DNA from 2 places in the Streptomyces sp. 840.1 genome. Region 2 is predicted to be linked to the other one. Evidence: riboswitches for the same ligand, from Rfam matches in the RefSeq annotation. Region 2 holds a riboswitch; the other holds the start of a gene.

Region 1 (15,502 bases), on a different contig from region 2:
GCCAGGTGCGTAGGAACTGTTGAGCGTTGCCGCCTGATCCTTCAAACCCCCTGGTTTCGTCAGCGATCCGACAAAACTGATCAGGGCAGACACCCCGCTGGCGCCCAGCGAGAGCGCCAGCACCAGCACCGTCTCGGACCGCAGGATCCGTCGTGACACGGCCTCCTGAGGATAAGAATCAGCCACACGCCCCGCCTCCACCTGTACACCTGCCTTGAGTTGTGCATTCACGTCCCATGCCGCTCCCCGCCCCACTAGGGTCTCGAATACAGGTACGAAGATCATGCGCGACAGGCCGGGGGACGAGCACCATTGCCGATGGTGTGGTCCCCCATTTCCTTGTTCATCCTCAAGGAGGGGCACCACCGACATGGGACGTCACAGCTTGCCCGACGACTACACGGCGGACGGAAGCGGGGACCGTCCACGGAACCGCCGTCGTACCGTAGCCATCGCCACCGCGCTCGTTCTCGCCGTGGCGGCGGGAACGGCGGTAGCGGCCCAGGGGGGCTTGCTCTCGTTCTCGAAGTCCTGCGAGGACTCCGCGGTGCACCTGTCCATGGTGGCCTCGCCCGACATCGCGCCCGCCGTGCGCGCGGTGGCCGACAAGGCCCGCAAGGACGATCTGAGATCCGACGGCCACTGCGTCGACGTGGAAGTGCTGGCCCGCGACTCGTACAAGGTCGCCGACGCACTGGCCGCCGGCACCGGCAAGCCCGACTACCAGATGTGGCTGCCGGACTCCGACCTCTGGCTGGGCCGCGCGAAGGGGACCGGCGACGCCGTGCCGGTCACCCCGGGCGACTCCGTGGCCTCCTCCCCCGTGGCCCTGGCCATGGTGCCCTCGGCCGCCAAGACCCTCGGCTGGCCGAAGAAGAAGTACACCTGGGCCGAGCTGATGGCCTCGGCAACGGAGTCCGACAAGGTGCGGCTGGGCTCGGCCGACCCGGCGCGCAGCGCCACCGGTCTGCTGGCCCTCACCAGCATCGGCGCGTCCTTTGACAAGCTGGGCGGGGACAGCGACACGAGGGTCGCGGCCACCGCCAAACTCCTCGCCCAGCGGATGTCCGACAGCGACACCCAGGTGCCCGGGACACTGGCCGGCGACGGCTCGGGCGCCGAGGAGGGCAATCCCTCCCGCAACCAGGCGGTGCTGCTCTCCGAGCAGGCCGCCTTCGCCCACAACGCCGAGTCGACCGATGCGGGCAAGCTCGACCTCTTCTACCCCACGGACGGCACCCCGCTGCTCGACTATCCCTTCGCGCTGGTCAACGAGGACCAGCTGAGCACGGAGAAGAGCCGGGCGGCCCTGCGGTTCATGACCCTGCTGTCCGAGGACAGCGCGCAGCGCACGCTGGAGGAGCACGGTTTCCGGACCGTCGACGGCACGGCGGGCGAGACGCTGGTCGCGTCGGCGGGCGGCAGGTCGCCTCAGCCGTACGCCACCTCACCCGCCACCGCGCCCTCGGACGACACGCTTCAGGAAACACTCGGCATGTGGACGATCACCGTGCAGAGCGCGCGGCTCACCACGGTCGTCGATGCCTCGGGGTCGATGGCCACGATCGTGCCGGGCCGCAACCAGTCCCGGATGGACGTCACCAAGGCGTCCCTGATCGAGGCCCTGAACCAGTTCACCCCGAACGACGAGATCGGCCTCTGGGAGTTCGCCACCAGGCTCGACGGCGACAAGGACTACCGCCGGCTGGTGGCGACCAGCCGGCTCGGGGAGAAGACGAAGGGCGGCGGCACCCACCGCGCGAAGCTGGCCGACGCGTTCTCGGCGCTGCAGCCGGTGCCGGACGGGGCGACCGGGCTGTACGACACCACGCTGGCCGCCTACAAGGAGGCGCAGCGCACCTACGTGAAGGGCAAGTTCAACGCCGTGGTGATCCTGACCGACGGCTCGAACCAGGACGACCGTTCCATCTCGCGCAGCGCCCTGATCGCGGAACTCACCCGGATCGCCGACCCCGAGCGGCCGGTTCCGCTGCTCGCCATCGCGGTCGGCCCCGACGCCGACCGCGAAGAGGTGAACCAGATAGCCAAGGTGACCGGTGGGGGCGGCTACCAGGTCAACGACCCGGCCGAGATCCAGGCGGTGATCCTTCAGGCCGTCATGACCGCGGGGCAGAGCGGCCGCGCCGCCCGGGAATAGCGCTCGCGTCGCCGAGCTGGACGGTGACGCGAGCGGGCGGGGCCGTCCCCGGACCAGGGGCCCGGCCCCGTCCGCTCATGCGCCCGGGATGCCCACCGGCCAGCTGTGCACGGGCTCGCCGGACTGCATCAGTTCGGCGTACCGGCGGGTCATGGCGGCGAGTGCGGCGTCCCGCCCCAGCCCGGCCTCCCGCGCCCGGTGATAGGTGTCGGCCTGCCAGGACGCCCCGTTGGTCCGGCGCTTGCAGCGCTCCTCGATGATGCCGAGGTAACGGTCGCGGTCGGCGGGCTCGATGTTCCAGGCGTCGAGCCCGGCGGCCGCCAGCGGAAGCAGTTCGTCCCGTACGAGCTTGACGGCCGGCACCCGGGTCAGCCCGCCGGCGCGGCCGGGCCTGGGCCAGAGCAGCTCGGCGTCGATGCCCCGGCGACAGGCGGTGTCGAAGTTCTCGGCTGCCGCGGCGAACGGCATCCTGGTCCACACCGGGCGGGGCTCCTCGGCGAGCGCCCGCACGAGCCCGTAGTAGAGCGCGGCGTTGGCGATCACGTCGGCGACCGTCGGCCCTGCGGGCAGCACCCGGTTCTCCACCCGGAGGTGGGGGACGCCGTCGGACAGCCCGTACACCGGGCGGTTCCAGCGGTAGACCGTGCCGTTGTGCAGGACGAGTTCCTGGAGCCGGGGCACCCCGCCCTCGTCGAGGACCCGCAGCGGTTCCTCCTCGTCGCAGATGGGCAGGAGCGGGGGGAAGTAGCGCACGTTCTCCTCGAAGAGGTCGTACACCGAACCGGTCCACCGCTCCCCGAACCAGGTCCTGGGACGCACCCCCTGGTTCTGCAGTTCGGGCGGCCTGGTGTCCGTGGCCTGCTGGAAGAGTGGCGGACGCGACTCCCGCCACAGCTCCCGGCCGAACAGGAAGGGCGAATTGGCCCCCACTGCCACCTGGACCGCGGCGACGGCCTGGGCGGCGTTCCACACGTCCGAGAACCGCTCCGGGGTGACCTGCAGATGCAGTTGGACGGAGGTGCAGGCGGCTTCCGGCGCGATCGACCCGGAGGTACAGACCAGTCGCTCCACACCTTCGATATCCAGGGAGAAATCCTCGCCGCGCGCCGCCACCATTTGGTCGTTCAACAGTGTGTAGCGATCCCCGTCGGAGAGGTTCCCGCGGACCATGTCCTCGCTGCCGACGGTGGGCAGTATTCCGATCATCATGATCCCGGCATCGACCTCGCCGGCCTTCCGGTCGGCATATCCCAGGCCGGTCCGCAGCTCCTCGGCCAGCTGATCGAGAACGCGGCCGTCCAGGCGATGGGGAACAATGTTCACTTCCAGATTGAACATCCCGAGTTCTGTCTGGAAATCCCGGCTCGCGATGCGCTCGAGTACCTGTCCATTCAACATCTTCGGCATGCCGTCGGAGCCCGCCAGATTCAGCTCGATCTCCATGCCCATGAGGTTGCGCGGCCGGTCGAATCGCCGCTCCGCCAGGAGCCTCTCCAGCCCCTCCAGGCACTGGTGGAGCTTCCGTCGGTACTTCTGCCGATCGGACAGGTCAAAGGCGCCCGCAACGACCTTCTCCCCCATCGAAGTGTCCCTCCTCGAGTGGGCAGCCCGCGGCCCAGGCCGCTCGCGTCACGATCGATAATGCCCAGACGGAGTGATCTATAACGCCTCGCGGACGGTGCGCAGCCGCTAATCTGATGACCACGACCCGGGGCACATTCACTCGGCATGACGCAGCACGCAGTTTCCGCCGCTCGACGCGAGGAATGCACCGACGCGTTTCAGCCTACCGCGTCACACGAAAAACCCGAGGCGACGGCTGCGCCGCTCACGCCGAATCAGCATAATCTCCGCATAATAAAGTCCGGATACCGTCTTGCCGGCAATAGTAGTGATGGCTAGTGGAATCACCGCGTGAACACCTGTCGTATAAACTCCGCGGACGAGGCAGAGAGTTGACGCACCGGCTCAGTCACCGGCCTCCTCTGGCCCCGCACGCCGACAGCGCCGTCTGCACCCGCCCACGCTCCACCGTGTCTCCGAAGTGAGAGGCGACCCACTATGCCCCTGCATGTTCCTCCAGCTCCCGCGCCCGCGCTGAGAAGTGTTCTCGCGGCGCTCGGCTCACCCACCGCGGTCCGCGAGGCCCGGACACCTGCCCTGCGTTCGGCCCAGGGACCCCTGAGCCCCGAACACCCGCTCCCCGTACACGTGCTGGACCGCATCGGACCGGGCGGGCTCACATCCACCACCCGGCTCGCCGCCTGGCGCTTCCAGATCTGCGGCCCGGATCGGGCGGTCGCCGCGGCGGACACCATGCTCACCCCCGACGGCTGGACGTTCTCGCACTTCTTCGAGGGCCCCTACATCGCCTCGACCGAACTGGCCCTGCGCCAGGCGGAGGCCGCGAGCACCCACTACCAGCCGAGGCTGCTGTCCATTCCCGAGCTCTACATGCTGGCACTGTGGCTGCACGAGGACACCGGGGCCGACGCGGCCGGCGGGTCCCCCGCCCCCGCCGACCTGCTGGTTCCGCTGGCTCCCGCCCCACCGGGTATCGCGGCACACCGTCCGCACCAGGTCGCCGATCTGCTTCCCGTGATCACCACTCGCATCACGCCCGGTCCCGGCCCCCTGCTCGGCTCCCCGGCCTGACCTACGGCCGCCCCCACTTCACTGTGCCCCGCCGCCGACTCCGGCGGCGGGGCACGGCGCGCTGCGAGGGCGCATCCGGGACCCATCCGGACTAGCCCCATCCGGCCACCCCGAACCACCCGAAGTGACAGGGCAGTTGCGCCGAACCGTCCGGCTGGGTGACGCGTCATGAGAGGAGTAGCAGCGCTCCCGCGAAATCCCTGCGGATTGACGCCCGTGGGGCAACACTGGGACCGGACCGACAGATACGGGGGGCGGCCATGAACACCTCTTCAAGCCGCAGGACACTCAACTCAACGCAGCGAAAGAACCCAGCCATGTGTCAGCACCAGCCACCCTGCCCCACAGCCGACTCAGCCGACCGGGAGGCCGCCCGCCTGGTGGCACACCACCCGGAACAGGGCTGGAGCCTGCTGTGCAACGGCGTCCTGCTCTTCGAGGACACCGGTGAGCTGCTCCCGGACGGGCAGATCATCGCGCCGCACCGGCCGCTGGGAACGGGCCGGGTGATGAAGGCCGCCTGACCGCGGCAGGTAACGGAAGGGGCCGGCCCGGAGAGATCTCCGAACCGGCCCCGACGCAGTTCCGCGTCACCCCACGACGTCCGGGACGTCGGTCCCGTCAGTTGTCGTACTCGTCCAGCGGCGGGCAGGAGCAGACGAGGTTACGGTCACCGAACGCACCGTCGATGCGGCGCACCGGCGGCCAGTACTTGTCGGCCGCGGTGACCCCGGCCGGGAAGACCGCCACCTCACGGCTGTAGCCGTGCGCCCAGTCGCCGCCCAGCGCGGCGGCGGTGTGCGGGGCGTTGCCCAGCGGGTTGTCGTCCGCGCTCCACTCGCCGGAGGCCACCTTCTCGATCTCGCCGCGAATGGCGATCATCGTGTCGCAGAAGCGGTCCAGCTCCGCGAGGTCCTCGCTCTCGGTCGGCTCGATCATCAGCGTGCCCGCGACCGGGAACGACATGGTCGGTGAGTGGAAGCCGTAGTCGATGAGCCGCTTGGCCACGTCGTCGATGCTGACGCCGGTCGCCCTGGAGATCGGCCGCAGGTCCACGATGCACTCGTGCGCGACGAGCCCGGCCGGGCCGTTGTACAGGATCGGGTAGTGCGGCTCGAGGCGCTTGGCGATGTAGTTCGCCGCGAGTACGGCGACCTGCGTCGCACGCTTCAGGCCCTCGCCGCCCATCAGGCGTACGTACGCCCAGGAGATCGGCAGGATGCCGGCCGAGCCCCACGGGGCGGCCGAGATCGGGCCGACCCCGGTCTCCGGACCCGCTGCGGGCTGCAGCGGGTGGTTCGGCAGGTACGGCGCGAGGTGCGCGCGCACGCCCACCGGGCCGACGCCGGGGCCGCCGCCGCCGTGCGGGATGCAGAAGGTCTTGTGCAGGTTCAGGTGCGAGACGTCGCCCCCGAAGTGGCCCGGCTTGGCCAGGCCGACCAGCGCGTTGAGGTTGGCGCCGTCGACGTAGACCTGACCGCCGGCGTCGTGCACCTCGGCGCAGATGTCCGCGACGTGCTCCTCGAAGACACCGTGCGTCGACGGGTAGGTGATCATGAGCACGGCGAGCTGCTCGCGGTACTGCTCGATCTTGGCGCGGAGGTCCTGGATGTCGACCTCGCCGTCGTCGGCCGTCTTCACCACGACGACCTTCATCCCGGCCATCACGGCACTGGCCGCGTTGGTGCCGTGCGCCGAGGACGGGATCAGGCAGACGGTCCGCTCCTCGTCACCGTTGGCACGGTGGTACGCCCGGACGGCCAGCAGCCCCGCGAACTCGCCCTGCGAGCCCGCGTTCGGCTGGATGGACACCGCGTCGTAACCGGTGACCTCGGCCAGCCGCTCCTCCAGCTCCCGGATCAGCGTCAGGAAGCCCTGCGCCTGCTCGGCCGGCGCGAAGGGGTGCAGGGCGCCGAACTCGGGCCAGGTGATCGACTCCATCTCGGCGGTCGCGTTCAGCTTCATGGTGCAGGAGCCGAGCGGGATCATGCCGCGGTCCAGCGCGTAGTCGCGGTCGGCGAGCTTGCGCAGGTAGCGGAGCATCGCGGTCTCGGAACGGTGCTGGTGGAAGACCGGGTGGGTCAGCACGGCGTCGGAGCGCAGCAGCCCCTCGGGCAGCGCGTCGGCGGTCGTGGCGTCCAGCGCCTCGATGTCGCCGGTGACGCCGAAGGCCGCCCAGACGGACGCGATCTCCGTACGCGTGGTCGTCTCGTCGCAGGCGAGCGAGACGAGGTCGCCGTCGACGAGCCGCAGGTTCACCCCGCGCTCGCGGGCGTCGGCGACGACCTCCGCGGCCCGGCCCGGAACCCGGACGGTGAGCGTGTCGAAGTGGGCTCCGGTCACCACGTCCGCACCGGCGGCGCGCAGCCCCTCGGCCAGGATCGCGGCGTAGCGGTGGGTCCGGCGGGCGATCGTCCGCAGCCCTTCCGGGCCGTGGTAGACGGCGTACATGCCGGCCATCACGGCGAGCAGCACCTGGGCGGTGCAGATGTTGCTGGTGGCCTTCTCGCGGCGGATGTGCTGCTCACGGGTCTGGAGGGCCAGCCGGTAGGCCTTGTTGCCGTCCGCGTCCACGGAGACGCCGACGAGGCGGCCCGGCAGGCTGCGGGCGAACTTCTCGCGCACGGCCATGAACCCGGCGTGCGGTCCGCCGAAGCCCATCGGCACACCGAAGCGCTGCGTGGTGCCAACCGCGATGTCCGCGCCCAGCTCACCGGGCGAGGTGAGCAGGGTGAGCGCCAGCAGGTCGGCGGCGACGGTGACGATCGCGCCGAGCTCGTGGGACTGCTCGATGACGGGAGCGAGGTCGCGCACGGCTCCGGAGGCGCCCGGGTACTGCAGCAGGACGCCGAAGACACCGCGCTCGGCGATCTCGGCCGGGATGCCGTCGGCCAGGTCGGCCACGACGACCTCGACACCGGTCGGTTCGGCGCGGGTCCGGATCACGGCGACGGTCTGCGGGAGGGCGTCGGCGTCGACCAGGAAGACGCCGTTCTTCACCTTGCCGACGCGCCGCGCGAGCGCCATCGCCTCGGCGGCGGCGGTGCCCTCGTCCAGCAGCGAGGCACCGGAGGTGGGCAGCCCGGTCAGGTCAGCGACCATCGTCTGGAAGTTGAGGAGGGCTTCGAGGCGGCCCTGCGAGATCTCCGGCTGATACGGCGTGTAGGCCGTGTACCAGGCGGGGTTCTCCATGACGTTGCGCAGGATCACCGGCGGGGTGAACGTGCCGTAGTAGCCGAGCCCGATCATCGGGGCCAGCACCTGGTTGCGGTCGGCGAGCGACCGCAGTTCGGCCAGCACCTCGGCCTCGGTACGGGCCGTCGGAAGCTGCAGCGCCTCGGCGCTCCGGATGACATCGGGCACCGCGGCCGCGGTGAGCTCGTCGAGCGAGCCGTAACCGACCTGGGCGAGCATCTTCGCCTGCGCCGCGGCGTCGGGACCGATATGACGCTGCTCGAAGGGGATTCCCTGTTCGAGCTGGGAGAGCGAAGTGCGACGGGGGGTCATGGTGGAGGCCTCCTGGTCTGTCACGACCTGCGAGGGGCACCGCGGCGCGGGGTGCCCGAACGGCCTCCCCCTCTGTCATCTCAACCTGAGAGCTTCACCGGTGCCCACTGCGCGCACCGGCTTTCACCGTCGGTGAGGGAGGGACCCACTCGGCACCCGGCCGTGCGGAACCCGCCCTGCTTTCCAGAGTGACCTCGTCCGTGCGGTACGGGGGCCTGAGAGATTCCGGGGAGGATTTGCTCCTTCGGCGCCTCCGGATTCGCTCCGGAGGACTCTCCCGCACGGGGTAAGCAGCCGCCCCCAGCCTACCAGCGGGGTGCCCGGCGGAGTTTTCGAGTGGCCAACCGCACGGATCTGCACTTCTGTGGTTCCTGTGGAGTACCCGCGACCCGTGGGAGGGACCGTGCAGACCGACATCGATCCGCGCAGCCTGATCGGCCGCAAGGCGTTCGACCGCGAGGGCACCAAGATCGGAACGGTGGACGAGGTGTACCTCGACGACGCGACCGGCGTGCCGGAGTGGGCGGCCGTACGCACCGGCCTGTTCAGCCGGGACGCCTTCGTCCCGCTGGAACCCAGCGAATTCGTCAAGGACACGCTTCGCGTCCCCTTCGACCGCACGCTGATCAAGGACGCTCCCGACTTCGGGGTCGGCCGCCACCTCTCGCCGGAGCAGGAGCTCCAGCTCTACCGGCACTACGGCCTGGACGCCCCGCCCGAGGCGACCGCCCCGGACCGGGACTTCGGCAGGCTGGCCGGCCAGGACGAGTAGTCGACCGGGTCCCGCACGAGCGGCAGCGGATCGGCCGGCTGGAGTTCCGGATCGTCGATACGGAACGTACGGACCCGGCCGGGTGCCGATTCCGGCTCCTCGAAGCGCACCGTGACCCGGCCGACCCCGCTGCCCTGCACCCAGCCGTGGCCGTGGGTGTCGTGCCGCACGTCGTGTCCGGCGGGCCAGCGCCGGGCGGCGAGCTGCTCGGCGCTCTCCTGTTCCGACGCCTCCTCGGACTCCGGCCGGCCCTCGCCCGCGGCGGCGTCCACCCCGGCCTCCGCACCGCCGGCCGAGCCCATGGCGGCAGGGCCGGCGGCGAGCTCGGCCGCAGCGAGTCCTGCGGCGGTGCGCTCATCGGCCGCCTGCGCGAACAGGTCCTCCTGGGTGTAGTCGGCGAGCCCGGTGACGCCCACGCCCAGCAGCCGCACTCCCCCGGTGGTGTCCACGGACTCCAGGAGCCGGGCGGCGGCCTCCCGGACCACCGTGGGGTCGTCGGTGGGCCCGCGCAGCGTCTCGGACCGGGTCAGCGTCGAGAAGTCGTACCGCCGCACCTTGAGCACCACGGTCCGGCCCGAGCGCTCCGCCGCCCGCAGCCGCTGGACGCACCGGTCGGCGAGCCGCTCGACCTCGCCCCTGACCCGGACCCGGTCGTGCAGGTCCGTATCGAAGGTGTCCTCCACCGAGACCGATTTCGCGTCCCGTTCGGCGACGACCGGCCGGTCGTCCCGGCCTGAGGCCATCCGGTGCAGCGAGGCGCCGTGCGCCTTGCCCAGCAGCCGTACGAGCTCCGCCTCGCCCGCCTCGGCCAGGTCGTTCACCGTGGTCATCCCGGCGCGCCGCAGGTGGTCCGCGGTGGCCGGTCCGACGCCGGGCAGGGTCCGTACCGGCATGGGCGCCAGCAGCTCCCGCTCCGTGCCGGGCTCGATCAGCATGATCCCGTCCGGCTTGGCCTCCTCCGAGGCGATCTTCGCCAGCATCTTGGAGCCCGCGAGACCGACGGATCCGCTGAGTCCGGTGACCGCCTCGATCGCCTCCCGCAGCTGCTCACCGATGGCGAGGGCGGAGGCGGTGTCGTCCGCTGTGCCGCCCGCCTCCAGGTCGACGAAGGCCTCGTCCAGGCTCAACGGCTCCACCAGCGGTGACAGCCGGCCCAGCAGCTCCATGACCTGGTCGCTCACCGTCCGGTACAGCGCGAAGCGCGGCACCAGGTAGGCGGCGTTCGGCGCCAGGCGCCTGGCCTGCGCCATCGGCATGGCCGAGTGGACCCCGAAACGCCTGGCCTCGTACGAGGCGGTGGCGACGACCCCGCGGGGCCCCAGTCCGCCCACCACGACGGGCTTGCCGCGCAGACTCGGCTTCGCCGCCTGCTCCGCAGAGGCGTAGAAGGCATCCATGTCCAGATGCAGGATGGTCGGCGCGGCTCTCACATCAGTCGATGCTGCCCCATGGCACTGACAATCGCCGGGCGACGGCTGTCTGCGGGCCCGGGATTCCCCGGGCCCGGCCGGGGCTCACCTGCTCAGCCGGCCCGGTTGCGCCGTCGGGCGAGCTCGTCGGCGGGGTTGTTCCCGACCAGTGTCTCGCCGGTGTCCACCCGCTCCCCGTGCAACTGTGACAGCGCGGCGTCGACGTCCCGCCAGACCACCCCCACAGCGATGCCGAAGACGCCCTGGCCGCCTTGGAGCAGCTCCACGACCTCGGCGGGCGAGGAGCACTCGTAGACCGTCGCCCCGTCGCTCATCAGGGTCATGCGCTCAAGATCCTGGAACCCGCGGGCCCGCAGGTGCTGGACCGTGGTGCGGATGTTCTGGAGCGCCACCCCGGTGTCGAGGAAGCGCTTCACGATCTTCAGCAGGACGACGTCCCTGAAGCTGTAGAGCCGTTGCGTGCCCGACCCGTAGGCCGGACGGACGCTCGGCTCGACCAGACCCGTACGGGCCCAGTAGTCGAGCTGCCGATAGGTGATCCCCGCCGCCGCGCACGCCGTCGGCCCGCGATAGCCGATGTCCTTGGCCGATGTCACGCCGTCCCCCGACACCGCAGCCGGCGCAGCCGGCTGCCTGATGGTCTGGTCGGCCGTACTCCCCTGCTGCGGATACGGCCCACCCACTGCCGCACCGTCGCCGCTGCTTCCCACGCCGACCTCCGTCCTTGACCTGCCCACTCGAAGGTAGGCAGTCACTCGGGGTGCGTCAACGATCGCCACACTCGGCACGCCGAGTGATAATCACCCTGAGGGTGGTTTCCCGTGACCCTCGATGGGGAAAGGCTTGTCGGATGCGCTGACGACGACCCCTCGGGACGTCACTGACTGTTCGTACCGAAGTCCTCCGGCGAGATCTGATCGAGGAATTCGCGGAACTTCTCCACCTCGTCCTCCTGCTCGTCGGGAATCGCGATTCCCGCGTCGTCGAGCACCCCGTCACTGCCGTAGATCGGCGTTCCGGTTCGCAGGGCGAGCGCTATGGCGTCGGACGGCCGTGCGCTCACCTCGACTCCGCTCGCGAAGACCAGCTCCGCGTAGAAGACCCCTTCACGGAGGTCCGTGATCCGGACCTCGGTGAGCTCCTGGCCCACGGCCTCGAGCACATCCTTGAAGAGGTCATGGGTCAGCGGCCTGGCCGGAGCCATGCCCTGCTGAGCGAAGGCGATCGCGGTCGCCTCACCAGGACCGATCCAAATAGGGAGGTACCGGTCGCCTCCCACTTCACGCAGGAGCACGATCGGCTGGTTGGAGGGCATTTCCACCCGGACACCCACAACGTCGAGCTCGTTCACACAGCAACCCTAGGACTTGCTCGGCAGGTTTGGGTAGTCGGGGCCCACGCGGATCAGTGGAGCCTGATCTGGAGCGCGGTCTGTACGAGGGCCGAATGCAGGCGTACAGAGAGCTCCGCGAGCTCCTTGGCGGTGGCCTCGGCATGGGCTCTGGTCTGCGGATTCCGGTGCCGGCGCAGTGGCGCGACGACCTGTTCGATCAGTCCGGCCTCGCGGTCCGCGGCCGCCCGCATGGCGCGCAGGTGCCGCGGTTCCAGGCCGAACCGGCCCAGATCCGCCACGAGCCTGGCGACGGTGACCGTCTCGGCGTCGTATCCGCCGTCGGCCGACGGAACGACCAGACCGTAGGACTCCCACGCATCGAGGTCACTCTCGGTCACCTCCGCGGCAGCGAGCAGCTCGGCCCGGCCGATGCGGGCGGCCGTGGACCGGCCCGTCCCGCCCATCCAGCTGCCGTCGGAGAGGTCCCGCTCGCCGTCCGGAGCCGGCAGGGGCGCCCGCTCGCCCCGGGCGACGGCGTCCAGGTGCTCGCGGATGACCTTCAGCGGAAGATAGTGGTCCCGCTGCATCCGCAGCACCTGGGCGAGCCGCTCGACGTCGTCGGAGCGGAACTTGCGGTAGCCGGAAGGCGTCCGCTGCGGTTCCACGAGCCCTTCCGCCTCCAGGAACCTGATCTTGGAGATGGTGACTTCGGGAAACTCGTCCCGCAGCTGCAGGAGCACCGTGCCGATGCTCATCGGGCGGTCGTCGGCCGTGGCGGTGCCGTTTCCGGCACCGCCCGTCGGTGTTCTCAGCATGGACCTTCCTGGGGGTCCCCCCGGACGGAGTCCGGGGACGGGTCAGATGGCCCGCTGGCTCGCGTAGAAGACCAGCCGGTACTTGCCGATCTGCACTTCGTCACCGTTGGAAAGCGCGACGGAGTCGATGCGCTCACGATTGACGTAGGTGCCGTTGAGGCTGCCCACGTCCCCGACCGTGAAGCTGCCGTCGGGGCTCCGGCGGAACTCCACGTGGCGGCGCGAGACCGTCACGTCGTCGAGGAAGATATCGCTCTGCGGGTGGCGTCCGGCCGTCGTCAGCTCGCCGTCCAGCAGGAAGCGGCTGCCCGAGTTCGGACCGCGTCGCACCACCAGCAGCGCCGAGCCCAGCGGCAGGGCGTCCACAGCGGCCTGCGCCTCGGGCGAGAGCGACGGTGCCAACGTCTGACCGGTCGCCTCCGCCTCGTAGGCCTCGAGGCCCGAGATGGAGATGGTCGACGTCGTCTCCGAGGCCCGCTCGGGAACCCCGCCCCTCAACGGCGCACCGCAGTTGGAGCAGAAACGGCTGGCTTCGGCATTGCGGTGACCGCACCTCGTGCAGACCGGCATGGACGAACCCTCCTGCCTCGGGGTGAACCCTCCACCCGTACTTGAGGTTGACGGTTCTCCGAAACCTATGCGGCCGGGACCGGCGGGGTCAACAGACGACGCGCCCGAATTGTCACCCCCCGGGCCCGACACCTGATCGCGGAAGAGCGGGCGCTCGGAGCCCTGCTCGTCGGCTTGACCACTGCGCGGCGCGCGATGGCGGGCTGCCTCATCGCGTGCGCTCTTGCCGAACAACTTTCCAAACAACTTCACGGGCGATTCCCCTTGACCGAAACAGACCCGCCCGTGGGGCAGGACGAACCCTGAATGAACACACCTGCCGACCCGGACATCTTCACAACGTCCGTATCTACTCGACAGTTTCCACCACGCACCACGATTACGATGCGGCGACCCCCCGCAACCTTGTGCCCGTGTCCCCCGACGCCCACGCGCCCCGGTTTCACTGGGCCGACGACCGAGCGTAGTCAGGCCGCTCCGCCGGTCGCAAGGCGTTCACGACAATGTCCTCGGCCTGCGACACATGCACGGTGGCCTGCTCCTTCTCCAGAGTCTGCACCACGCCGCCCGGGATGTTCAGCGCCGGTTCCAGATCCTGCGGCTTGCCGATGACCTTGAAGACGTACGGAGCCGAGATCTTCCGCCCGTCCACCCTGATGGCGCCACCGTCGCCGGAGAAGTACGTATTGGCCACCACCCGCACACCGTTGACCTCGATCGCCTCGGCGCCGGCGGCCCGGAGCTCCTGAAGCGCGTCGAGCAGCTTGTCCGCCTCGACCGCGTCACCGGGGTCGTTGATCGTCATGGTGATACCCGGCCCGTGCGCAGCCACCGTACCCGCGAGGATGCCGAGTTGACGCTCCTTCTCGACCGTCTGCTTGCGGGCCTCCTCCGCCTGGTCGGAACTGTTCTCCAGCTCCGTGCGCTGGTCCTCCAGGCGCTGCTTCTCGTCCTCCAGCCGCTGCGAACGGTCGTCCACCTCGTCGAGGATGCGGACCAGGTCCTCCTGGCGCGCACCGCGCAGGGCGCTGTTGTCGCTGTTGGACCGCACCTGAATGGCGAGCCCCAGACCGAGGACGAACAGCAGGACCGCGACGATGAGTTGGGCACGGGTGACCCTCGGCGGCCAGACGCCTGCGATCAGCCGCTGGCGTCCGGTCAGTTCCTTGGGCGGGCCCGCGGGCCGCTCGCCGGGCTGTTCCCGGCCGCCGGTGAATTCCTCGTCGTTGCTCATCGGCCTCAGGCCCGGAAGACGTGCCGGCGGATGGCGGCGGCGTTGGAGAAGATGCGGATGCCGAGGACGACCACCACTCCGGTGGAGAGCTGGGCGCCGACGCCGAGCTTGTCGCCCAGGAAGACGATCAGGGCGGCCACGACCACGTTCGAGAGGAACGAGACCACGAAGACCTTGTCGACGAAGATTCCGTCGAGCATGGCGCGCAGGCCACCGAAGACGGCATCGAGGGCGGCCACGACGGCGATCGGGAGATAGGGCTCGACCACCGCCGGCACTTCGGGCCGGACCAACAGTCCGACCACGACTCCCACGACGAGGCCCAGTACGGCGATCACGATGTGCCCTTCCCTGTGTCTGCCGCACCACTGCCGGTGTCTGCGGCCTTATAAGGCTCTGCTGTCCGTACGATCAGGCTCGGGGCGGCCGGGAGGCTCACCTTCTCCTGGACGGAGATGCTCGTCCTGATGTCGAAGGTGTCCTTCAGCGCTTGCAGGTACTGGCCGTCGGCACTGTCGCGGAAGGCGGCGCCGAGCTTCTTCCCGTCCCCCACCGCGAGCACCGAGTACGGCGGCACGAGCGGTTTGTTGTCGACCAGTATGGCGTCGCCCGCGGCCCGGATCGCCGACAGGGCGGTCAGACGCTGCCCGTTGATGGCGATCGCCTCGGCACCGGACTGCCACAGGCCGTTGACGACCCGCTGCATGTCGCGGTCCCGGACCCGGCCGGTGTCGGAGAAGCCGCTGGTCTCACGCGGGCCGCCACCGCCCTGGTCGGTGTTCTTCGCATCGTCGACGACCAGCTTCACTCCGGGCCCGTGCACGGCGGTCGCGCCGGAGAGCAGGGCCACCAGCTCCGCCTGGTCCCCACCGTGCTTCTCCAGAGCTTTGCGCTGGCGTCTGCCGACGTCGTCGCGGACCTTCTCGACCTGTGCCTCGAGGGTGTCGGCCGCGTCGGTCTCCGCGTCGATCCGGTCGATCAGTTCCTCGCGCTCCTTGGCGAGGACCGGTGCCGACACCCGTGCCTGC
Region 2 (15,502 bases):
CGGGTGAGGTTGTCCTTGGGGATGTCCGCGTACGGGCAGCGCGGGTTGAACGCGCAGCCGTCCGGGACGTTGATCAGCGACGGCGGCTGGCCCTTGACGGGGATCAGCCGGTCGGTCTCCTCGCGGTCGATGCGCGGCATCGAGGTGAGCAGTCCCCAGGTGTACGGGTGCTGGGGCTCGTAGAACACCTTCTCCGCGGAACCGCGCTCGATGCAACGGCCGCCGTACATCACCAGGAGCTCGTCGGCCATCTCCGCGACCACCCCGAGGTCATGGGTGATCATGATGACGGCGGAGCCGAACTCCTTCTGCAGGTCCCGGATCAGGTCCAGGATCTGCGCCTGGACGGTGACGTCCAGGGCGGTGGTCGGCTCGTCCGCGATGAGCAGTTCGGGGTTGTTGACCAGGGCCATCGCGATCATGGCGCGCTGGCGCATGCCGCCGGAGAACTCGTGCGGGTGGGAGTCGACGCGCTTGTGCGGCTCGGGGATGCCGACCCGGTCGAGCATCTCGATGGCGCGGGTGCGGGCGACCTTCTTGGTGACCTTGTTGTGGACCCGGTACGCCTCCACGATCTGCCCGCCGACCGTGAAGTACGGGTGCATCGCGGAGAGCGGGTCCTGGAAGATCATGGCCATCTTGCGGCCGCGCAGCTCGCGCACCCGGGCGTCGGAGGCGCCGATCAGCTCCTCGCCGTCCAGCCAGACCTCGCCGGAGATGCGGGCGTTGGGGGCCGTGCGGTGCAGGCCCAGCACGCCGAGCGAGGTGACGGACTTGCCGGAGCCGGACTCGCCCACGATGCCGAGGGTCTGTCCGGGCTTCACGTCAAAGCTCACGCCGTCGACCGACTTGACCAGGCCGTCGTCCGTCTTGAAGTGGATGCGCAGGTCCCGTACGGAGAGGAAGGCCTCGTCGCCGGCCCGCGCGGCGGCGGGCTTGCCGGCCGCCGCGGTCTGTGCCTTGGAAACCTCGGTCACGAGTACCTCACCCTGGGGTCGATGGCGGCGTACACCAGGTCCACCAGCAGATTGCAGACGACGATGAAGAAGGCCGCGATGAGCGTCACGCCCATCACGATGGGCAGGTCGTTGCCCCTGACCCCGTCGATGGCGTAGAAGCCGAGGCCCTGGAACGAGAACACCTGCTCGGTGATGACCGCGCCGCCGACCAGCAGGCCGAAGTCCATGCCGAAGATGGTGACGATCGGGGTGAGCGCGGCCCGCAGACCGTGCTTTCCGATGATCACGCTCTCCTTCAGGCCCTTGGCGCGGGCCGTGCGGATGTAGTCCTCCCCCATGGTCTCCAGCATCCCGGCTCTGGTGATGCGGGCGTAGAGCGCGGAGTAGAGGAAGGCCAGCGAGCACCACGGGATCAGCAGGTTCCAGGCCCAGTCCAGCGGGTTCTCCGTGAACGGGACGTAGGTGATGTTCTCCCAGACGGGCCACTGCACGGTGAAGACGCCCAGCGCGAGCATGCCGGTGAAGAAGATCGGCAGCGAGACGCCGGCGAGGGCGACGGCCATGAAGAAGCGGTCCAGGATCGAGCCCCGCTTGAGCGCGGAGACGACACCGATGGCCACACCGCTGAGCAGCCAGATCACCGCGGCACCGATGGCCAGCGAGAACGTGACCGGGATACGCGCGGTCAGCTCGGGCCAGACCTCGACGTGGTTCTTGAAGGAGAAGCCGAAGCACGGGGCACCGCAGTGCGAGACCTCGGGGCCGAACGTGTAGTCCGCGCCGACGAAGATCTGCTTGATGAAGTGCCAGAACTGCTCGTACAGCGGCTGGTCGAGGCCGAGGTTCTGTTTGACCGCGAGGATGGACTGCGGATTGGCGTCCTTGCCCACGTACTGGGCCGCCAGTTGGTCCATCGTCTGCCCGGCGAGCCGGGGGACGAGGAAGAAGATCGCGAAGGTGACTGCGCTGACGATCAACAGCAGCAGTACCGCGCCGAAGACGCGTCGGATGATGTACGCAGCCACAGCTATCCGGCGCCGGTATCTGTCTGCCGGGGGTAACCCGTGCGGTCGGACACCGTGCCTTCACCTGCCTTTCAGGACAATTCTGGGGGCCCGGGGGGCCGTTCCCCGGGCCGCGCGGTGTGCGCGCGGCCCGGGGAACGGGGCCGTACCTACTTGGCGGAACCCATCAGCACGTAGTCGTACATGCCGAGGTAGGCCTGGGTGACCGTGACGTTGGTCGCGGACTTCGGCCGGAGCAGCAGGTTCTTGCGGTAGATCAGCGGCACGGCGGTGGCGCCTTCGGCCACGGCCTTGTCGATGTCGCCCCACGCCTTCTCACGGGCGGCGGTGTCGGTGTTGGCGATGCCCTCGTTGAGCATCTTGTTGATCTTCGGGTCGTCCAGCTCCTGGACGTTGTTGCCACCGGACGGCTTGATGGCCGAGCCGTTGATGATCTGGTCCAGGAAGCCGAAGCCGGTCGGCCAGTCGGCACCCCAGGCGCTCATGATCATGCCGAGCTTGTTCGCGTGCACGTAGCTCGGGTTGCCCGCGAAGTTCGAGAAGTACTTGCCGGCCGGGAAGCTCTTGATCTCGGCGTTGACGCCGATCTTCTTGAGCGAGGCCTGCACCGCGGTGACCATGGCCATCTCGGCGGGGCGGTCGGAGCGGGCCGAGATCTTGGTGTCGAAGCCCTTCGGCTTGCCGCACTGCTTCAGCTCGTCCTTGGCCTTGGCCTCGTCGCCCTTGTGGCCGGCGGACTCGTACAGGTCGAACTTGCTGTAGCCGTTGACGGTCGGCGGCAGCAGGGTCGTCGCGACGTCACCCTTGGGGTCGCCACCCTGGGCGGCCTGGACCGACGCCTTGTCGATGCCCCACTGAACGGCCTTGCGGCAGTGGATGTTGTCGAACGGGGCCACGTGGACGTTCAGACCGATGTACGAGGTGGCGCCCGCGTACGAGTTGTCGGTCTGCTTCTTCAGGTCGGGCTTGGTGAGCACGTCCGGCTGGGTGGCCGGGGCGACACCGGTGCCGGCACCGTCGGCCGTGGTGTTGTCGGCGATCAGGTTGTTGTCGACCGTCTCCTGCTTGACCTTGAAGCGCACCGTCACCTTGTTCGGCAGGGCCGGGCGGTTCGGGTCGGTCTTCGGGTCCCAGTTCGAGTTGCGCACCAGGGTCGCGCCGCGGCCCTCGTCGTACGACTCGAACTTGTACGGGCCCGACGACACGATGTGCTTCACATAGTCGGCGCCCTTGTCCTTCGAGGCCGGCACGGGGGCCGTCTGCGAGAAGGTCGCCAGGTAGTCGAAGTCCGCGAAGGCGTCCTTCAGCTTGAAGACGATCGTGGTGTCGTCCGGCGTCTCGATGGAGGAGATGCCGCCCGCGCTCTTGTCCTTGTACGGACCCTTGTACTTGTCACCACCGAGCAGGTGGGCCTTGAAGTACGTCGGGCCGTTGGACAGGGCCTCCGGCGCGAAGTTGGACCGCTCGACGGCGTACTTGACGTCCTTCGAGGTGATCGGGGTCCCGTCCTCGAACTTGAGACCCTTCTTCAGCGTGTACGTCCAGGTCTTCGCGTCGGCGCTGGCCTTGCCGAGGCCCTCCGCGAGGTCCGGGACGATCTCCAGGCCGTCCTTGCCGGCGGCCGGCTTGAAGGACGTCAGGGTGCGGCCGTACAGGCGGGAGAAGTTCTGCACCCAGCCGTAGTACGTGTTACCGGGGTCGAGGGAGTCGGGCTCGTCGGAGAGCTCGATCTTGACGGTGCCGCCCTTCTTGTCCGACTTGTTGACGACCGACGTCAGTGCGGCGTCGGTGGCGCCGGAGCCCTTGCCGCTGCTGCCACCGCCGTTGTCGTCGTCGGAGCCGCTGCACGCGGACGCGGCCAGCATCAGGGCCACAGCTGTGGCAACCACCGCTGTAGTTTTTCTGGTCTTCACCTGAGGAAATTCCCCTCAATCGATGGTTGCCATGGCATGTCGCACGTCCTTGTGACGAGCACCCGGGCCCTACTTGCTACGGGGGTCGAGGGCATCACGCAGCCCGTCTCCCAGCAGGTTGAACGCCAGGACCGTGACGAAGATGGCCACGCCTGGCACGATCATGTACATCGGGTCGTTCCGGTAGAAGTCGATCGCGTTGGTGAGCATCCCGCCCCAGGAGGCCTGCGGCGGGGCGATACCGACCCCGAGGTAGCTGAGACCCGCCTCGAAGAGGATGTTCGACGGGATCAGCAGCGTGGAGTAGACCAGGATGGGCGCCACCAGGTTCGGCAGCAGCTCCCGGAAGAGGATGAAGGGGCCGCGGGCGCCCAACGACCGCGCCGCCTCGACGAATTCGCGGTTGCGCAGGCTCATCGTCTGGGCCCGGACGATACGGCCCATGTACGGCCAGCTGAAGAAGCCGATCACGAAGATCAGTACCGCGAGCCGCAGCGGCAGCCCCTCCAGGCCGAACGCGCCGTCCTGCAGCGCCGCCGAGATGGAGATCGCGAACAGCAGCAGCGGGAAGGCCAGGAAGGTGTCCATCATGCGGCTGATGACCGTGTCGACCCAGCCGCCGTAGAACCCCGAGACCACGCCGAAGAAGACGCCGATCACCACGGAGAGCAGGGTGGCGCCGACGGCGACGACGAGGGAGACCCAGGAGCCCTCGATGATCCGGGACAGGATGTCGCGCCCGTACTGCGGCTCGACGCCGAGCGGATGGCTCCAGCTCATGCCGCCCCAGTCGCCCTTGGGGGCGAGCAGCGCGGGGTCGATGAGGTCCTGGTGGAACTCGTTGGGGTCCAGACCGAAGACGGCCTGGATCGGCTTGGAGAGGACAGCGAGCAGGATCAGCAGGATGACAACGATGCCGCCGGCGACGGCCACCTTGTCCCGCTTGAAGCGGGACCAGGCGATCTGTCCGAGCGAACGGCCTTCGATCTGGCTCTGCTTGACTCCCGTGAGTACTGCCTCCGGCTGAGCCTCGGCAGCCGATCCGGTGGTCTCGATCGGTGCGGTCACAGTGCCTTTGACCCCTCCCGCCGGCGGTGGCCGGCCCTTGCTCGCCGCGGTAACGGCCTGGCGCGTGTCAGCCGCGCACGTTCATGCGGCTGAGGTGCTGGTGCTGAAAAACGTCTGATGCGTCTGATGCGTGCGATGTGTCGGAAGCGTCCACGGAATGTCCGCCGGGGCAACCTCGTACAAAGGGCCGACGATCCCCACTAGCCGGGAGTCTTCAACGCAGTTGCGATCACCCGCCAGACCTGACGGGGAATGTTTGCTCAAACGTGATGCGGTCAGTGAGCTTCCGTTATCCGGACAGGCGGATCGAGTGAGCGGACCACTCGCCCGCTAATCCACCAGAACGGACATGCCACCCAACAGGCCTTATTGAGTGGCGATTTGGGTGACGGCGGTGGTGGTCTTGTCCACCGGGGATACGTTTGTCCGCTCCGGTGAGCGGCCTAGTAACTGTGCGGGGCCGGGCCGGGGGCCTGTGGGTAGCCGTAACCGGGAGCGACGACGCCGCTGCGGGCGGCCGGGGCGTGCGACTCGCGGTCGTAGAACGGACGGGAGTTGCCCCGCAGCCACATCGCGACGGGGTCGTACTCGTCGGACATGGCGACGGTGGAGACCGGCAGCCCCTCCGGGACCGCGCCGATCGACTGCTGCATCATCGCGCGCACCGCGTCGACGGACGGCTGGCTGGTGTCGTACAGGTCGAGGCCGATGGCGAGGTAGGGCACGCCGAGCGCGGGCTGCACCCAGGCGCGGCGCAGCGAGCGGATCGCCGGGGTGTGGTGGGCGTTCTGCGTCAGCTGGGCGTAGAACTGCGGGGTCTCCAGGGCGGGGTCGCTGATCCGCAGCGGGCCGGCGGGCATCCGGTCGAGGCCGGTGGCGATCCGGCGCAGGTCGAGCCAGGGGATGCCGACGCCGCCGCCCGGGGCGTGCGGATTGAGCCAGATACCCCAGCGGTCGGGGAACAGGGCGCGGGCGATGTCGCGGCCGCCCACCACCTCGTGGGCCCGGTTCCAGCCGCTGGCGGCGAGCTCCTGGGCGGAGGTGACACAGGGGGCGTAGCCGAGGCCGTCGATCTCCATGTTGCCGTACTGGGCCTCCGGCGAACCGGCCCGGCCGTGCCAGAGCAGCATCCAGATCCGGTCGGCCGCCAGGGCCTGGAGCAGGGCCTCGTACGCGTCGTAGCGTCCGGGTGTCACCTGGCGCAGCATGTGCTCGAGGTTTCCCGGGGCGCCCGGTCCCGCCCGAACAGGGGAGATCCCATCGGCCGCCCCCATGCCTGACGCACTCACCCTGGGTCCCGCCCCTCTTCGATCAACTGTGTCGGCCTGCCGCTCCCGGGGCACACGGGCGCGGCGCGGTGCCGAGGCACCAGCCATCAAACCAGCTTAGGCGCCGGTCCTGACACCGACTTGACGCCATGGCCCGCCGCCGTCCCCCCGGGCGCCGCCGGTCCGCGCTACTCGGCCGGGCGCTGGAAGAACGGCCGGATCCGCGCGCGCATCCAGTCGGCGACCGGGTCCTGCGCCACGTCGAGCAGGACCAGGTTCACCGGCCACGGCGGTTCGACGCGGCCGAGCGCCCGGCCGAGGGCGTCCATGGGGGCGTTGCGCCCCGCGCCGTCCCAGGTCGAGAACTCGACGCCGACGAAGAGGACGGGGTCGCCGCCCTCGATGCTGGCGAGGGCCCTGCGGGCGCTGAGCACGACGCCGCTCTGCTCGAACTCGGCGGCGGCGGCCGCGAGGAAGTCGACGGGCTCCTCCTTCCAGTCCGGCTCGTACAGCCGCACCCGGCCGCCGCCGGCCGGCCCGTCGAGCAGGCTGCGTCCGGCCCGGCAGAGCTCGGCCACGGCGGGCGGCGGGAGCGGCATGCCGACGGCGCCGCCGGGGTTCACCGCCAGGCCGAGCTGCGGGGGCAGCCCCCGGGCGAACTCGACGGCGGGCGCCACGGTGAAGGACATATGGGTGCCGACGCAGCTGATGAACTGCTGCTCGGAACTGAACACGGGCACGTACACCCCGCCGTCGAGCTCCAGGGTCGGCAGGTCCAGGTCGGTGGCGTCCGGCCCGCCGCCGTTGGGCAGGGGCACCCAGAGATGGCTGCGGCCGAGCACCTCGACCAGCCGGCCGCCCGCCTCCGGGCTGCCGAGCGAGGCGCCCAGCACTTCCTCTAGCTCATTGGCCGGCCATCCGCCCTGCGGGGGGATACGGTCCTGTGCCGGAATGTCCACTGCTTCCCTCTCTGGGGGCCAGTCCGGCGGATCATGGCCGGATCGTGCAGCAAGAGGTTAGCCGTGCGCCTCCGCGAAGGTGATCCGGGTCAGCAGCGCCGCCGCCTCCCGGTCCAGCAGCACCGCCGATACGCAGCCGAGGGGCAGCAGTCCCGTCTCGGTGTCCCGCAGCAGCCTGCGCAGCGCCCCGCGGTGCCGGGCGAAGGCGTATCCGGAGACGCCCCGGCCCCGCTCGATCTGCCCGGCCCGCGCGGTCTGCGCGCTGACGTCGAGCAGGACGAGGTGCAGGACGCGGCCGCGCCGCCGGGCGTCACGGGCCAGCCAGCCGCGCACCCAGCCCTGGGTGCCGCAGTCGTGGACGACGACGGAGGCGCCGGAGCGCAGCACCCGCCACAGTCCCCAGTAGTGGGCGACGCGGACGAGCGGCCGGTAGAGGGCGTAGGGGACTAAGCGCGGCAGCAGGGCGGCCCAGCGGTCCCGGGTGTCCTGGGAGTCGATGACGCGGGCGGACACGGCCCGCCCGATCAGCGTCGACTTGCCGCTGCCCGGCAGCCCGGAGACCACCACCACGTCGCCCGCCGCGAAGTGCAGGGCGCGCGGGCTGCGCCCGGCCCGGCCGCGCAGGTCCCGGACGACGGGGCCGCACGGGCCCGACGCCTCCCGGGCCGGGGCGCCCTGCTGGGCGGGCAGTGCGCCACCCGCGACTCCCGCGGTCGTCGCGTACCGCTGCAACGTCATCGCCATCCCCCTGTCGGCCGACACACACCTGCCCAAGAAGTGTAAAGAAAAGGTAATGCGGCACAAGCTCACGACCCGCCGCATCCGGTGGGGTACCGGCGCCCCACAGACCGGCGATGCGTGCGATGATGGCGGCCAACTGCATAAAGGCCGCTCGAATCCGCGCGGGAGAGTTCCGGCCACCGGCCGGACGCCGAAGGAGCAAGATCCTCCCTTGAATCTCTCAGGCCCCGTACCGCGTGGATGAGGCAGATCTGAAAAGCGAGTCGCCCGGCGACTCCACCCAAGGTGCAAGCCGAACCCCTCCGGGGCCTCTCGGCGAACCTCTCAGGTTCCGATGACAGATGGGGAGGGATCGTCCACGTCGTCATGCCCTGGGAGTCATATCCATGAGCACCGCCCCGCGCCTCACTGCCCTCGATGCCCTGCACCGCAGCCTCGGTGCCACGATGACGGACTTCGCGGGCTGGGACATGCCCCTGCGGTACGCGAGCGAGCGCGACGAGCACCTCGCCGTGCGCACGAAGGCCGGCCTCTTCGACCTCTCCCACATGGGCGAGATCACCGTCACCGGCCCGGCCGCCGTGGACCTGCTGAACTACGCGCTGGTCGGCAACATCGCCACCGTCTCGGTGGGCCGGGCCCGCTACACGATGATCTGTGCCGAGGACGGCGGCATCCTGGACGACCTGATCGTGTACCGGCTGGGCGAGACCGAGTACATGGTCGTCGCCAACGCGGGCAACGCCCAGATCGTGCTGGACGCCCTGACCGCCCGCGCCGGGGGCTTCGACGCCGAGGTGCGCGACGACCGCGACACGTACGCGCTGCTGGCCGTGCAGGGCCCCGAGTCGCCCGCCATCCTGGCCGCCGTCACCGACGCCGACCTGGACGGGCTGAAGTACTACGCCGGGCTGCCCGGCACGGTCGCCGGGGTCCCCGCGCTGATCGCCCGTACCGGCTACACCGGCGAGGACGGCTTCGAGCTGTTCGTCGCCCCCGGGCACGCCGAGCAGCTGTGGCGGGCGCTGACCGAGGCGGGCGCCTCGCGCGGCCTGATCCCGTGCGGGCTCTCCTGCCGTGACACGCTGCGCCTGGAGGCGGGCATGCCGCTGTACGGGCACGAGCTGACCACGTCGCTCACCCCGTTCGACGCCGGGCTCGGCCGGGTCGTGAAGTTCGAGAAGGACGGCGACTTCGTGGGCCGCAAGGCCCTGGAGTCCGCCGCCGAGCGTGCCGAGACCGCCCCGCCCCGCAAGCTCGTCGGCCTGGTCGCCGAGGGCCGCCGGGTCCCGCGTGCCGGCTTCCCCGTCGTCGCCGGCGGCCAGGTCATCGGCGAGGTCACCTCCGGTGCCCCGTCCCCCACGCTCGGCAAGCCGATCGCCATGGCGTACGTCGACGCCGCGCACGCCACGCCCGGCACCGAGGGTGTCGCGGTGGACATCCGGGGCAGCCACGAGCCGTACGAGGTCGTGGCGCTGCCGTTCTACAAGCGCCGGAAGTGACGTCCGCGCGCGTCGAGAAGTGACGCAGTCGCGTCTCACACCGTAAGACCATCGTTCATCAGCACTCCCCCGCGTACAGGAGAATTCAGGTCATGAGCAACCCCCAGCAGCTGCGGTACAGCAAGGAGCACGAGTGGCTGTCGGCCCTCGAGGACGGCGTGGCCACGATCGGCATCACGGAGTTCGCGGCCAACGCTCTCGGTGACGTCGTCTACGCCCAGCTCCCCGAGGTCGGTGAGACGGTGACCGCGGGCGAGACCTGCGGCGAGCTGGAGTCGACCAAGTCGGTCAGCGACCTCTACTCGCCGGTGACCGGCGAGGTCACCGCCGCGAACCAGGACGTCGTGGACGACCCCTCGCTGGTGAACTCCGCACCGTTCGAAGGCGGCTGGCTGTTCAAGGTACGCGTCGCACAGGAGCCGGCCGATCTGCTCTCCGCCGACGAGTACACCGCGTTCTCCGGCAACTAAAGACCCCAAGGGACCACCTGATGTCGCTTCTGAACTCCTCCCTCCACGAGCTGGACCCGGACGTCGCCGCCGCTGTCGACGCCGAGCTCCACCGTCAGCAGTCCACCCTCGAAATGATCGCCTCGGAGAACTTCGCTCCGGTCGCGGTCATGGAGGCCCAGGGCTCCGTCCTGACCAACAAGTACGCCGAGGGCTACCCCGGCCGCCGCTACTACGGCGGCTGCGAGCACGTCGATGTGATCGAGCAGATCGCCATCGACCGCATCAAGGCACTCTTCGGGGCCGAGGCCGCGAACGTGCAGCCGCACTCCGGCGCGCAGGCCAACGCCGCCGCGATGTTCGCGCTGCTGAAGCCGGGCGACACGATCATGGGCCTGAACCTGGCGCACGGCGGTCACCTGACCCACGGCATGAAGATCAACTTCTCCGGCAAGCTCTACAACGTGGTCCCGTACCACGTCGACGACACCGGTGTCGTGGACATGGCCGAGGTCGAGCGCCTCGCCAAGGAGTCCAAGCCGAAGCTGATCGTGGCCGGCTGGTCCGCCTACCCCCGTCAGCTGGACTTCGCCGCCTTCCGCCGCATCGCGGACGAGGTCGGCGCGTACCTGATGGTCGACATGGCGCACTTCGCCGGTCTGGTCGCCGCGGGCCTGCACCCCAACCCGGTGCCGCACGCCCACGTCGTCACGACCACCACGCACAAGACCCTCGGCGGTCCGCGCGGTGGCGTGATCCTCTCCACCCAGGAGCTCGCCAAGAAGATCAACTCGGCGGTCTTCCCGGGTCAGCAGGGCGGCCCGCTGGAGCACGTGATCGCGGCCAAGGCGGTCTCGTTCAAGGTCGCGGCGGGCGAGGAGTTCAAGGAGCGCCAGCAGCGCACCCTGGACGGCGCCCGCATCCTCGCGGAGCGCCTGGTGCAGCCCGACGTCACCGAGGCCGGCGTCTCCGTCCTGTCCGGCGGCACGGACGTGCACCTGGTCCTGGTGGACCTGCGCAACTCCGAGCTGGACGGCCAGCAGGCCGAGGACCGGCTCCACGAGCTGGGCATCACGGTCAACCGGAACGCCATCCCGAACGACCCCCGGCCCCCGATGGTCACCTCGGGCCTGCGGATCGGCACGCCGGCGCTGGCCACCCGCGGTTTCCAGGCGGCGGACTTCACCGAGGTCGCGGAGATCATCGCGTCCGCCCTGAAGCCGTCCTACGACGCCGACGACCTGAAGGCCCGCGTCGTCGCGCTCGCCGAGAAGTTCCCGCTTTACCCCGGTCTGTAGTCCGGACCTGCGTATTTGCACATTGGGGAGGGGCACCGCGCACACTGAGGAGTGAGCGCGGTGCCCCATCCCTTGTCCCTTGCTCTCCGGGCCGACCCGGCCCGTACCGCACCACCCGGCAGACAACGGCGTCTACCAACGCTTTGAGGAGTCACCCGTGGCCATCTCGGTCTTCGACCTGTTCTCGATCGGCATCGGCCCGTCCAGCTCCCATACGGTCGGCCCGATGCGCGCGGCCCGTATGTTCGCGCGCCGGCTGAAGAACGAGGGCCTGCTCGCCCACACCGCCTCGATACGCGCCGAGCTGTTCGGCTCGCTCGGCGCCACCGGCCACGGCCACGGCACCCCCAAGGCCGTGCTGCTCGGCCTGGAGGGCGAGTCGCCCCGTACCGTCGACGTCGAGACGGCCGACGACCGGGTCGCCGAGATCCGCTCCACCGGCCGGATCAACCTGCTGGGCATGCACGAGATCGCCTTCGACGCCGACAAGCAGCTGGTCCTGCACCGCCGCAAGAGGCTGCCGTACCACGCCAACGGAATGACGGTCTTCGCCTACGACCACGAGGGCGCGCCGCTCCTGGAGAAGACGTACTACTCGGTCGGCGGCGGCTTCGTCGTCGACGAGGACGCGGTGGGCGAGGACCGGATCGTCCTCGACGACACCGTGCTGAAGCACCCCTTCCGCACCGGCGACGAGCTGCTGCGCCTGGCCCAGGACAGCGGCCTGTCGATCTCGTCGCTGATGCTGGAGAACGAGCGGGCCTGGCGCACCGAGGACGAGATCCGCTCCGGCCTCCTGGACATCTGGCGCTCCATGCAGGCCTGCGTGTCCCGGGGCATGTCCCGCGAGGGCATCCTGCCCGGCGGCCTCAAGGTCCGCCGCCGCGCCGCGAACACCGCCCGCCAGCTGCGCGCCGAGGGCGACCCGCAGACCCACGCGATGGAGTGGATCACCCTCTACGCGATGGCGGTCAACGAGGAGAACGCCGCGGGCGGCCGCGTCGTCACCGCCCCGACCAACGGCGCCGCGGGCATCATCCCGGCGGTGCTGCACTACTACATGAACTTCGCGGCGGGCGGCGCCACCGAGACGGAGAAGGACGACAGCATCGTCCGCTTCCTGCTGGCCGCCGGCGCCATCGGCATGCTGTTCAAGGAGAACGCCTCCATCTCCGGCGCCGAGGTCGGCTGCCAGGGCGAGGTGGGCTCCGCCTGCTCCATGGCCGCGGGCGCACTCGCGGAGGTCCTGGGCGGCACCCCCGAGCAGGTCGAGAACGCCGCCGAGATCGGCATGGAGCACAACCTGGGCCTGACCTGCGACCCCGTCGGCGGCCTCGTCCAGATCCCGTGCATCGAGCGCAACGGCATGGCGGCGGTCAAGGCGGTCACGGCCGCGAAGATGGCCCTGCGAGGCGACGGCAGCCACAAGGTCTCTCTCGACAAGGTCATCAAGACCATGAAGGAGACGGGCGCGGACATGTCCGTGAAGTACAAGGAGACGGCGCGGGGCGGGCTCGCGGTGAACATCATCGAGTGCTAGGTGTATTGACCCGCAGCGTTGTTGACACGGCTGATCGGGGGCTGGCCTCCGAGGGCGGTGTGGCAGCGGTGGTGGTTGTAGGTGTGGAGGAAGTCTGCCAGGGCGGCTGTTCGCTCGTCGTTGGAGGTGTAGGGCCGCAGGTAGGCCCACTCGTCGGCGAGGGTGCGGTTGAAGCGTTCGACTTTGCCGTTGGTCTGTGGTCGGTAGGGGCGGGTGAGTTTGCCGGTCGCGCCGATGTCGCCCAAGGCCTGTTTCCAGGCCAGCCCCTTGCGGTAGGCCCAGGCGTTGTCCGTCAGCACGCGTTCGATCCGGGTGATGCCCAGGTCGGCGAAGAACGCGGCGGCCCGGGTCAGGAAGGCTGCGCAGGTCGCGACCCTCTCGTCGCCATGGATTTCCGTGTAGGCGAGGCGGGAGTGGTCGTCGACCGCGGAGTGGAGGTAGTCGAAGCCCATGTTGCTGCGGGTGGCGCGGCCGGCCTGGCGGCCCAGGACCTTGTGGCCGCCGCCGTCGGGTATCCGGCCCAGTTTCTTGACGTCGACGTGGACGAGCTCACCGGGACGCTCGCGTTCGTAGCGGCGGATCACCGAGCCGGTTGGCCGGTCCATCCAGGCGAGGCGGTTCAGTCCGTGACGGGTCAGGATCCGGTGGACGGTTGAGGCGGGAAGGCCGAGGACCGGGCCGATCCGTGCGGGTCCGAGTTTGCGGGACCGGCGCAGGTCGCAGACGCGGGCCTCGATCGCGGCCGGAGTGCGGTGCGGTGTCGTCCCTGGCCTGCTGGAGCGGTCGGCCAGGCCCGCCTCGCCCTCGGCCCGCCACCGCCGCACCCACTTATGGGCGGTCGCCCTCGAGATGCCCATCTCGGCAGCGACATGGGCGACGGGACGGCCGGACGTGACTCGTTCGACCAGCAGACGCCTCCCGAAGACCGTCAGCCGGGCATTACGGTGGGACACGAAGACCTCCGTGTGGTGTGTTCCTAGACAGCTCCACCACACCGGAGGTCTTCGCCTTTGATCAAGACCCCCGTGTCAACAACGCTCGTGATCAATACAGCTAGGGCCTGTCTTCAAACTGCCGTCGTCGCCCGAAGGGCGGCCGGGCGGCGTCAGGTGCGTGCTCTCGGCGTGCCGGCCCCGGGCCCCTGTACTGGACGTACCGGGGTCTGGGGCCGGTGCGGCGAGTGTGCGTGCATGGCGCCGCCCGGCAGACGGCAGTTTGAAGACAGGCCCTAAAGGTTGTTGCACAACGGCGATCACGCCCGGATTCGGCCATCTCGGGCATGATCAACTGCCCGTTTGTGCACCGTTTTCCACCGGCCTGGGCGGCGACCGCAGGCTGGCCCTGGAGATCGTTCGGGCCTTGTGCAACAACCTTTAGGGCATCCCGCCCGCAGGAGGGTGGCCGCGCGGGGTCAGGTGCTGGTGGCGCCCCGGCTCAGTGCCCTCTCGGGACCTCGATGTCGTAGACCAGCGCGTACACGATGTCCCGGGCCTGGCGCAGGTCGTAGCCCGTCGCGTCCACAACCACCTTGACCGCCCGGATGGTGTCGCCGCCCCGCATGAACATGCGCGCGTCGGTCTGCGCCTGGGCCGGCACCGGCAGGGTGCGGGCCCGCCGCGGATCCACGCTCCGCGGGATCTTCGGCAGCCCGTTCTCCTCTTTCTTCTTGCCCCACAACACCTGCGGTCTCCAGCCCCTCACCCGTACGACCTGTCCGTGGAGGGCATCCTACGCAGGCGGGCCCCCGGGCAGCTTCGGCGTCCTACCGCCGCCCACCGAACTCCCAGTGGTGGACCTCGATGTCGGCGTAGCGGTCCTCGGTGAGGACGGCGCGTGCCGTGTCCGGGTCCGGGGCCCTGAGCAGCGCCGCCGTGCCCAGCCAGGTGTCGCCGTCGTCGGAGAGCAGTGGCCCGAACGCGATCAGCGCGTCCTGGTCGGGCGGCAGGACGAGGTCGGCCGGCTCGCCGGAGCCGAGGCCGAGCACCAGGTAGCGGTCCTCGCCGACCGGGCCGCCCTCGAAGTCCCACATGGTGCGTCCCAGCAGGTTGCGCCACCGGCGCAGCAGCACATCACGGTAGGCGCCGGCCTGGTGGTTGGGTTCGTCGAAGGCGAACGCGCGAGCGGCGGCGGGATCCGGCAGGTCGGCTATGTGCACGCTGCCGATGGGCGTTTCGCCGTCGGCCGCGAAGACCGGGCCCCGGGCGATCAGCTCCTTGGCGTAGCGGTCCATGTAGGACCAGTGCTCTTCCAGCAGTTCCTCGCGCAGGCTGAGGGAGTCGGAGCGGTCACGGTGGTAGCAGAAGAACTCCATGCCCTTGACCCTCTCCGACGGACGGCGGCAACTCAACCCCCGCCGGGGCGGACGGCCTTGCGGCGTCCTTCGCCCCAGGGGCCGCCGGGGAACGAGCGAGGGCCCGCCCCATGACGGGACGGGCCCTGCGCGGTGGGGGAAGGTCAGCCCCGGCTGAGGTACTCGGCGTAGAAGCTGCCGCCCTCGGCCTCGATCTCGGCCTTGTCCTGCTTGGCGTACGTGATGCCGTACGGGCCACCGACGTTGAAGAACTCCGTGTTCGTACGCGAAGCGTCGACCTCGTAGTAGCTGGCGCCGATCTTGCCGGCCTCCTCGCTGTTCCCACCGCCATTGGCGGCGGCCGGGGCGGCGGCCATGAATCCTGCGGCGGCAACGGTGGCCAGCGTGATCGCGATACGGCGAACCATGGGTCACTCCTTTTGCGGTACATCACAGTTTGTGCGGGCGATTCACCATGAACCGGATCGGA

Evidence for each region. Region 2 has a riboswitch for glycine ahead of gcvT (glycine cleavage system aminomethyltransferase GcvT). Riboswitches for the same ligand answer to the same signal wherever they lie in the genome.
Region 1: linked by a shared signal. The riboswitch ahead of gcvP (aminomethyl-transferring glycine dehydrogenase) and the one ahead of gcvT (glycine cleavage system aminomethyltransferase GcvT) in region 2 are both predicted to bind glycine.

The regions. Positions count from the first base shown of each region.
Region 1 covers NZ_RJUU01000002.1:551,633-567,134, reverse strand. The annotation lists gene EDD93_RS28860 (CPBP family intramembrane glutamic endopeptidase) at 1-186, opposite strand, end outside; gene EDD93_RS28855 (substrate-binding and VWA domain-containing protein) at 371-2,158, shown strand; gene EDD93_RS28850 (glutamate-cysteine ligase family protein) at 2,234-3,739, opposite strand; gene EDD93_RS28845 (hypothetical protein) at 4,220-4,813, shown strand; gene EDD93_RS28840 (DUF5999 family protein) at 5,131-5,337, shown strand; gene gcvP (aminomethyl-transferring glycine dehydrogenase) at 5,435-8,320, opposite strand; glycine riboswitch at 8,514-8,610, opposite strand; gene EDD93_RS28830 (PRC-barrel domain-containing protein) at 8,724-9,092, shown strand; gene EDD93_RS28825 (DNA polymerase IV) at 9,017-10,522, opposite strand; gene EDD93_RS28820 (MerR family transcriptional regulator) at 10,615-11,232, opposite strand; gene EDD93_RS28815 (bifunctional nuclease family protein) at 11,400-11,873, opposite strand; gene EDD93_RS28810 (MerR family transcriptional regulator) at 11,927-12,670, opposite strand; gene EDD93_RS28805 (FHA domain-containing protein) at 12,713-13,492, opposite strand; gene EDD93_RS28800 (DUF881 domain-containing protein) at 13,683-14,474, opposite strand; gene EDD93_RS28795 (small basic family protein) at 14,480-14,812, opposite strand; gene EDD93_RS28790 (DUF881 domain-containing protein) at 14,809-15,502, opposite strand, start outside.
Region 2 covers NZ_RJUU01000001.1:313,883-329,384, forward strand. The annotation lists gene EDD93_RS01370 (ABC transporter ATP-binding protein) at 1-977, opposite strand, end outside; gene EDD93_RS01375 (ABC transporter permease) at 974-1,984, opposite strand; gene EDD93_RS01380 (ABC transporter substrate-binding protein) at 2,134-3,849, opposite strand; gene EDD93_RS01385 (ABC transporter permease) at 3,967-4,965, opposite strand; gene EDD93_RS01390 (enhanced serine sensitivity protein SseB C-terminal domain-containing protein) at 5,409-6,173, opposite strand; gene EDD93_RS01395 (enhanced serine sensitivity protein SseB) at 6,422-7,192, opposite strand; gene EDD93_RS01400 (AAA family ATPase) at 7,250-7,930, opposite strand; glycine riboswitch at 8,086-8,178, shown strand; gene gcvT (glycine cleavage system aminomethyltransferase GcvT) at 8,320-9,435, shown strand; gene gcvH (glycine cleavage system protein GcvH) at 9,528-9,905, shown strand; gene glyA (serine hydroxymethyltransferase) at 9,926-11,182, shown strand; gene EDD93_RS01420 (L-serine ammonia-lyase) at 11,340-12,722, shown strand; gene EDD93_RS01425 (IS481 family transposase) at 12,719-13,675, opposite strand; gene EDD93_RS01435 (hypothetical protein) at 14,157-14,402, opposite strand; gene EDD93_RS01440 (YciI family protein) at 14,485-15,033, opposite strand; gene EDD93_RS01445 (hypothetical protein) at 15,177-15,440, opposite strand.